Regions from separate parts of the Pseudomonas kielensis genome, predicted to be linked through region 2. Evidence: predicted binding sites of a transcription regulator. Region 2 holds the regulator's gene; the other holds the start of a gene.
The links. The regulator FliA, encoded in region 2, starts transcription of late flagellar genes. The targets are predictions, from matches to a motif close to CTAAAGTTTNNNNNNNNNNNGCCGNTAA.
Positions count from the first base shown of each region.

Region 1: the regulator FliA is predicted to act here: its motif matches at 2,138-2,165, upstream of Q1W70_RS06255 (methyl-accepting chemotaxis protein).

Region 1 covers NZ_CP130043.1:1,275,329-1,278,856, reverse strand. Annotated here, with positions in the region: partial or broken gene nadC (carboxylating nicotinate-nucleotide diphosphorylase) at 1-488, opposite strand, end outside; gene ampD (1,6-anhydro-N-acetylmuramyl-L-alanine amidase AmpD) at 669-1,229, shown strand; gene ampE (regulatory signaling modulator protein AmpE) at 1,226-2,062, shown strand; gene Q1W70_RS06255 (methyl-accepting chemotaxis protein) at 2,255-3,528, shown strand, end outside.
Region 2 covers NZ_CP130043.1:541,792-545,319, reverse strand. Annotated here, with positions in the region: gene flhF (flagellar biosynthesis GTPase FlhF) at 1-173, shown strand, start outside; gene fleN (flagellar synthesis regulator FleN) at 288-1,118, shown strand; gene fliA (RNA polymerase sigma factor FliA) at 1,115-1,855, shown strand; gene Q1W70_RS02820 (chemotaxis response regulator CheY) at 2,021-2,392, shown strand; gene Q1W70_RS02815 (protein phosphatase CheZ) at 2,415-3,203, shown strand; gene Q1W70_RS02810 (chemotaxis protein CheA) at 3,218-3,528, shown strand, end outside.

The DNA.
Region 1 (3,528 bases), 730 kb from region 2:
GGCCGATACGATGGTTATGGCAGCCACCACAGGTCACGGCATACTTTTGCGCCAGGCGCAGCCCAGGCAGCGTCTTGCGGGTGTCCAGTAGCTTGACCTGGGTCTGGGCGACGAAGTCGGCCAGGTACTGGGCGCGAGTGGCGACCCCCGACAGCAGTCTGCAGGAAGTTCAGCGCACTGCGCTCACCGGTCAGCAGCGAACGGGCAGGGCCTTCGAGATGAAACAACGGTTGATTGGGGTTCACCCGCTCACCGTCGCGCACCTGCCAGTGCACCGCCACGCGCGGATCCAGTTGGCGAAACACCGCATCGACCCAGGCGGTGCCACTGATGACAGCCGCGTCACGGGTAATGATGGTGGCTTTGGCCAGGCGCTCGGCCGGGATCAGTTGTGCAGTGATGTCGCCGCTACCGATGTCTTCCAGCAGCGCACGGCGCACATTGGCTTCGATTTCGGCGGTCAGGTCGGCCAGGCGTAGATTCGGCATAACGGGCTCCACAAACAAAGTGTCGCGATTATAGGGCCATGCCGGGAGTGAACCCAAGATCACAAATGCCTGGCCGGGTCATTACGCCGCAGGCAGCGCCTCAATCGCGGCAAGTGATCGCACCTGTGGGGTGATCGCGGCATACTGGAGCCTGTCAAAGCCGTTGTTGAAGGAACCTGTATGCAGTTGGACCCCGCGAGTGGTTGGTTTGAAGGTGTGCGTCATTGCCCGTCACCCAACTTCAATGCGCGCCCCACGGGCGAAATTTCCCTGCTGGTGATCCACAACATCAGCCTGCCGCCGGCGCAGTTCGCCACGGGCAAGGTGCAGGAGTTTTTCCAGAATCGCCTGGATGTCACCGAACACCCCTATTTTGAAGGGATCGCCCACCTGCGCGTGTCAGCGCATTTTCTGATCGAGCGTGACGGCGGCGTCACCCAGTTTGTCTCTTGTCTCGAGCGGGCCTGGCACGCCGGTGTTTCGCTGTTCGAGGGGCGTGAAGGTTGTAATGATTTTTCCCTGGGCATCGAGCTGGAGGGCACCGATGATCTGCCGTTCACCGACGCCCAGTACCAGGCGCTGACAGCCTTGACCCTGGAGTTGCAGGGCACGTTTGCGGCGATCTCCACTGAACGTATCCAGGGCCACAGCGACATCGCGCCTGGACGCAAGACTGACCCGGGGCCGGCGTTCGACTGGACGCGTTACCGCGCTGCCCTGGCACAAGGGGAAGGACAATGAGTTTTGTGGTGTTACTGCTGGCCGTGTGGATCGAGAAATTCTCGGCGTTGCGCCACCGGGTACAGCGCGACAGCGGTTGGCTGCGCGAGTTGGCCAAGCTTGAAAGCCATCCACGGCTCAGCCGCCAGCCCTGGCTGGTGCTGGCCCTGCTGGTGTTGCTGCCGGTGGCCCTGCTGGGCTTATTGCTACTGGTGCTCGACCCGGTCGCCTACGGTCTGCTGGCCTTGCCGGTGCATTTGCTGGTGGTGATCTACAGCCTGGGACGGGGCGACCTGCTGGGTGAACTGGGGCCGTTTCGCGATGCCTGGCGCCGGGAAGACCTGCAAGCCGCCGCCCACGTCGCCCAGCGAGACCTGGGGATTTGTGCCGACAGCGGTGAGCAATTGCTGCAACAGGTGCAAGCCCGTTTGTTGTGGCAGGCCTACCAGAGCTTTTTTGCGGTGATTTTCTGGTACTTCCTGCTGGGTCCGGTCGCGGCGTTGAGTTATCGCTTGCTGGCCCTGGCGGCCGAGCACAGCCAGCAGCCGGCGCTGGCCGAACGTGCGGCGCAGTTGCGCCATGCCTTCGACTGGTTGCCGGTGCGCCTGCTGGCCGCGAGTTTTGCCCTGGTGGGCAACTTTGTCGCGGTCAGCCGGGTGATGCTCCATGAATTGCTGAACTGGAACATCAGCGCCGCGCAGTTGATCGAGAAAACCGGCAAGGTCGCGGGTGAAATCCCCGCCCCCGTCGCGGGCCCCGAGGGCATCAACAGCCTGGACCAACTGTGGGAATTGCTGCTGCGCGCCGCCGTGGTCTGGTACGCCGGGTTCGCCCTCTGGACCGTCCTGGTCTAACGGTATCTCGAAGCGACGGCCGCAGGCGGCGTCCGACCGCACGGCGGTCGCCAACCCAGCCTGCGGCTCGTTAACCTTAAGTTACAAAGACTCCTGCCGATTTAAGCTATACAGAAGCAGCGCGCCGTAGTGGCTATCTGCTTCCTCTGCGTGCCTGCCGATAAAAATAAGAAATACAAAGGGGGACTTCTTGTGAAGAGTTTGCTCTATCCCGCCGTGGCACTGATGAATCGCCTGAGCTTCGGCATGAAGTTCAGCCTGATCAGTGTGCTGTTCCTGCTGCCAATGCTGGTGACCAACTTCTACCTGGTACGCGATTCCTATCGCGAATTTCAGGGCACCCGCATTGAATTGCAGAGCCTCGACCTGCTGGGCAGTGGCCTGGCGTTGCGGCGCGACCTGGAGACCCTGAACAATCTGGTGCAGATCAATTCGACCCTGGGGCAGTCGGGCAAGGCCGGCGACATCGAAACGAAAATCAGCGCCCTGGAGCAACAGGTCCTGGCCCGCCTGCAGGGTCTGAGCGCCATGAGCGACGACCCGGAGCATGTCCGGGTGTTCGAGGCCAAGCGCGATGAGATGCTTGCCGCGTTCAAGGCCCAGCAAACGGAGAAGTCCCTGCAGAGCAAAAGCGCGATGATCGCCAAGTTGCTGGGCAATGCGCAGATCTTTGGCCAGATCATCAGCAGCCAGGCGGGCCTGAGCCGCGACAACCAGAGCGATATCCGCCAACTGAGCGAACTGCTGACCAACGTCACCCCACGCATTACCCAGATCCTCGGCGACGGCCGGGCCATGGGCGCGTTTTCCCTGGGGCAGGGGTTCCTCAATTCGGCATCCTCCACCCGCTTCGATGAACTGCTGGCCCAGATCGAAAAGCTCCAGGCCGAGTACGCCCTCAAGCTGCAGGACGCGCTGGGCGCCAGCAATGCGGCGCGGCAGGTGCTGGAACCGCCCGCCACAGCCAGCCAGGCCACGCTCAAGCAAGCCAGCGAACTGTTCGAGGAACAGGTGGTGATGGCCGATACCCTCGATGCGCCCTGGCAGGGTTTCTACGACCAGGTCAGCGCCCTGATGCAACAGACCTATCAACTCAACGACGCAACCCTGAGCTTTCTCGGCGTGCAGTTACAGCAACGCCTTGAACAGAACCGCACGCACATGATCCTGCAGGCCGTGGCCCTGTCGGTGGTGTTCGTGCTGATTTTCTACCTCTACGGCGGTTTCTACGTTTCCACGCGCACCACCCTCAAGCGCCTCGGTGCGGTGATGGACAAAGTCGCTGCAGGCGACATGACCGTCACCTTCACCGCCCACAGCCGCGACGAACTGGGGGAACTGGGCAAGGTATTCAATGGCACGGTGGCGAAAATTCACGACCTGATCGAACTGGTGGGGCAAACCGTCAACGAAGTCGAGCGTCAGGCCGGCCAGGTAGAGACCGTGTCGGCCCGCAGCAATCAGGC
Region 2 (3,528 bases):
CGGTGGCTTATCTGACTGATGGTCCGCGTATTCCGGATGACCTGCATCTGCCGCGCCGCCATCAGTTGGTCAGTCGCGCCGTGAGTGTACAAATGCAGGAAGAACCCAGCGAAGAAGCCATGGCTGATATGTTCGCTGATCTCTACCACAGCCCGACCAAACGGGTTGGCTGAGGTATTAATGACTAGATTTGTATCTACATCGATGGCCTGCCATGCATTGTTCCCCAGGGAACGCGCAGCCAGTCATGTAGCCCGCGTCTAAGCAAGACAAGGTATAGAAAGCACATGGGCAGCATGCATCCCGTACAGGTGATCGCGGTGACCGGCGGCAAGGGTGGCGTCGGTAAGACTAACGTTTCAGTGAACTTGTCCCTGGCTCTGGCAGAGCTCGGTCGGCGCGTCATGTTGCTGGACGCCGATCTGGGGCTGGCGAACGTCGATGTGTTGCTGGGGCTGACGCCCAAGCGCACCCTGGCCGACGTGATCGAGGGCCGCTGCGAACTGCGCGACGTGCTGCTGCAGGGGCCCGGCGGGATTCGTATCGTCCCGGCTGCCTCCGGAACCCAGAGCATGGTGCACCTGAGCCCGGCCCAGCACGCGGGCCTGATCCAGGCGTTCAGCGATGTGGGCGACAACCTCGATGTGTTGGTGATCGACACCGCGGCAGGGATCGGCGAATCGGTGGTCAGCTTTGTTCGCGCCGCCCAGGAAGTGCTGCTGGTGGTCTGCGACGAGCCGACCTCGATCACCGACGCCTATGCCCTGATCAAGCTGCTGAACCGTGACTACGGCATGAACCGCTTCCGCGTGCTGGCCAACATGGCGCAAAGCCCGCAGGAAGGGCGCAACCTGTTCGCCAAGTTGACCAAGGTCACGGACCGCTTCCTGGATGTCGCCCTACAATACGTCGGCGCGGTGCCCTACGACGAAAGTGTGCGCAAGGCGGTGCAGAAGCAGCGCGCGGTGTACGAAGCCTTTCCTCGCTCCAAATGTGCCCTGGCTTTCCGGGCCATTGCGCAGAAAGTCGATACCTGGCCATTGCCCGCCAATCCGCGTGGGCATCTGGAGTTTTTTGTGGAGCGCCTGGTGCAACAGACTGCGGGTCCGGTGCTATGACAGCTAGCGGCTACAACCTGTACAAGCAGTCGGCGCGTGACGCGCAGTACGAGCTGATCGAGCGTTACGCGCCACTGGTAAAACGCATTGCCTATCACTTGCTGGCGCGTCTGCCGGCCAGTGTGCAGGTCGAAGACCTGATCCAGGCCGGGATGATCGGCCTGCTTGAAGTGTCGACCAAGTACGACGCCAGCAAAGGCGCGAGTTTCGAGACCTACGCCGGGATCCGCATCCGCGGGGCGATGCTCGACGAGGTCCGTAAAGGTGACTGGGCGCCACGCTCGGTGCACCGCAATACCCGCATGGTCAGTGACGCGATTCGCTCAATTGAAGCTAAAACCGGACGTGACGCTAAAGATCACGAGGTTGCGGCCGAACTCCAATTGAGTCTCGACGATTATTACGGGATTTTGAATGACACCTTGGGCAGTCGCCTGTTCAGTTTCGACGACCTGTTGCAGGACGGCGAGCATGAAGGGCTGCATGAGGATGGCGCGAGTGCTCATCTCGAGCCGTCGCGCGACCTGGAGGATGAACGCTTCCAGGCGGCGCTGGCGGACGCGATTGCCAATTTGCCGGAGCGTGAGCGACTGGTCTTGGCGCTGTACTACGACGAGGAGCTGAACCTCAAGGAAATCGGTGAGGTCCTGGGGGTCAGCGAATCGCGGGTCAGCCAGTTACACAGCCAGTGCGCAGCCCGTTTGCGGGGGCGTTTGGGAGAGTGGCGAGCGCGCTGACAGCAGTGTGGGGACACTGCGAAAGACACTGCTACAGCTTCACGCTGGCGCGGTCATCATCCGTTGTGCTCCAAACCGTCGTTGAGTGCTCTGCCTGTTGATTGAATGGCGTGCCCAGGTGCTGGGCGCGTTTAAGACTGCTTGGAGGTCGAATTGGACAAGAACATGAAAATCCTCATCGTTGATGACTTCTCAACGATGCGGCGGATCATTAAAAACCTGTTGCGTGACCTCGGGTTCACCAACACGGTCGAGGCAGACGACGGCACTACCGCCATCCCTATGCTCAACAGCGGCAGCATCGATTTTCTGGTCACGGACTGGAACATGCCGGGCATGACCGGTATCGATCTGCTGCGTCACGTGCGCGCCAACGAAAAGCTCAAGCATTTGCCAGTGTTGATGGTGACCGCCGAAGCCAAGCGCGAGCAGATCATCGAAGCGGCCCAGGCCGGTGTAAACGGCTATGTGGTCAAACCGTTCACTGCCCAGGCGTTGAAAGAGAAGATCGAGAAGATCTTCGAACGCATCGGTTGATGACTGGCGCTACGGGGGAGCTATGGAACAACGAGAGATTTCACAGGGCGATTTTGAATCGACCCTGAAAAAACACGCGGTCGAATTGGTCGAAAGCCTGGAAAAAGGCAAGTTCGGCGACGCCGTGCAACTGATCCATGAGCTCAACCAGACCCGCGACCGTGGCCTGTACCAGGAAGTGGGCAAGCTCACCCGTGAGCTGCATAGCGCGATCGTCAATTTCCAGATTGACCCGAACATGCCGCAAGCCGAGGAAGTCTCGCAGATCACCGACGCCACCGAGCGCCTGGGGTATGTGGTCAAACTGACTGAGGCGGCGGCCAACCGCACCATGGACCTGGTGGAGAACAGCACGCCGCTGGTCAATGCCCTGGGCACCGATGCCCAGGCGTTGAGCGCGGACTGGGGGCGTTTCATGCGCCGTGAAGTCGGGGCTGAAGAGTTCCGCGAGTTGGCCCGGCGCGTCGATGGCTTCCTGAGTCGCAGCGCCAACCACAGCCAGGTCGTGGCGGGCAACCTCAACGACATTCTGCTGGCCCAGGATTACCAGGACCTGACCGGTCAGGTGATCAAACGCGTGACGCAACTGGTCACGGAAGTGGAAAGCAATCTGCTCAAACTGGTGCTGATGGCCAGCCAGGTCGACCGCTTTGCCGGTATCGAACATGACCGTGCAGCGATCCTCGCGGAAAAAAATCCGCAAAAACATCTGGCGCAGGGTGAAGGTCCGCAGATTCATGCCGATAAACGTGATGACGTGATGTCCGGTCAGGACGATGTCGACGATTTGCTTTCCAGCCTTGGATTCTAGGAGCACCCCTACACATGAGCTTCGGCGCCGATGAAGAGATCCTTCAGGATTTTCTGGTTGAGGCCGGCGAGATTCTGGAGCAACTGTCCGAACAACTGGTCGAGCTGGAAAGCCGACCGGATGATGCGGACCTGCTCAATGCAATTTTTCGCGGTTTTCACACTGTAAAAGGGGGCGCCGGCTTCCTCCAGCTCAACGAACTGGTGGAGTGCTGCCACATCGCCGAGAACGTCTTCGACATCCTGCGCAAGGGTGAGCGACGCGTCGACTCGGAGCTGATGGACGTGGTGCTCGAAGCGTTGGACGCAGTCAACGGCATGTTCAG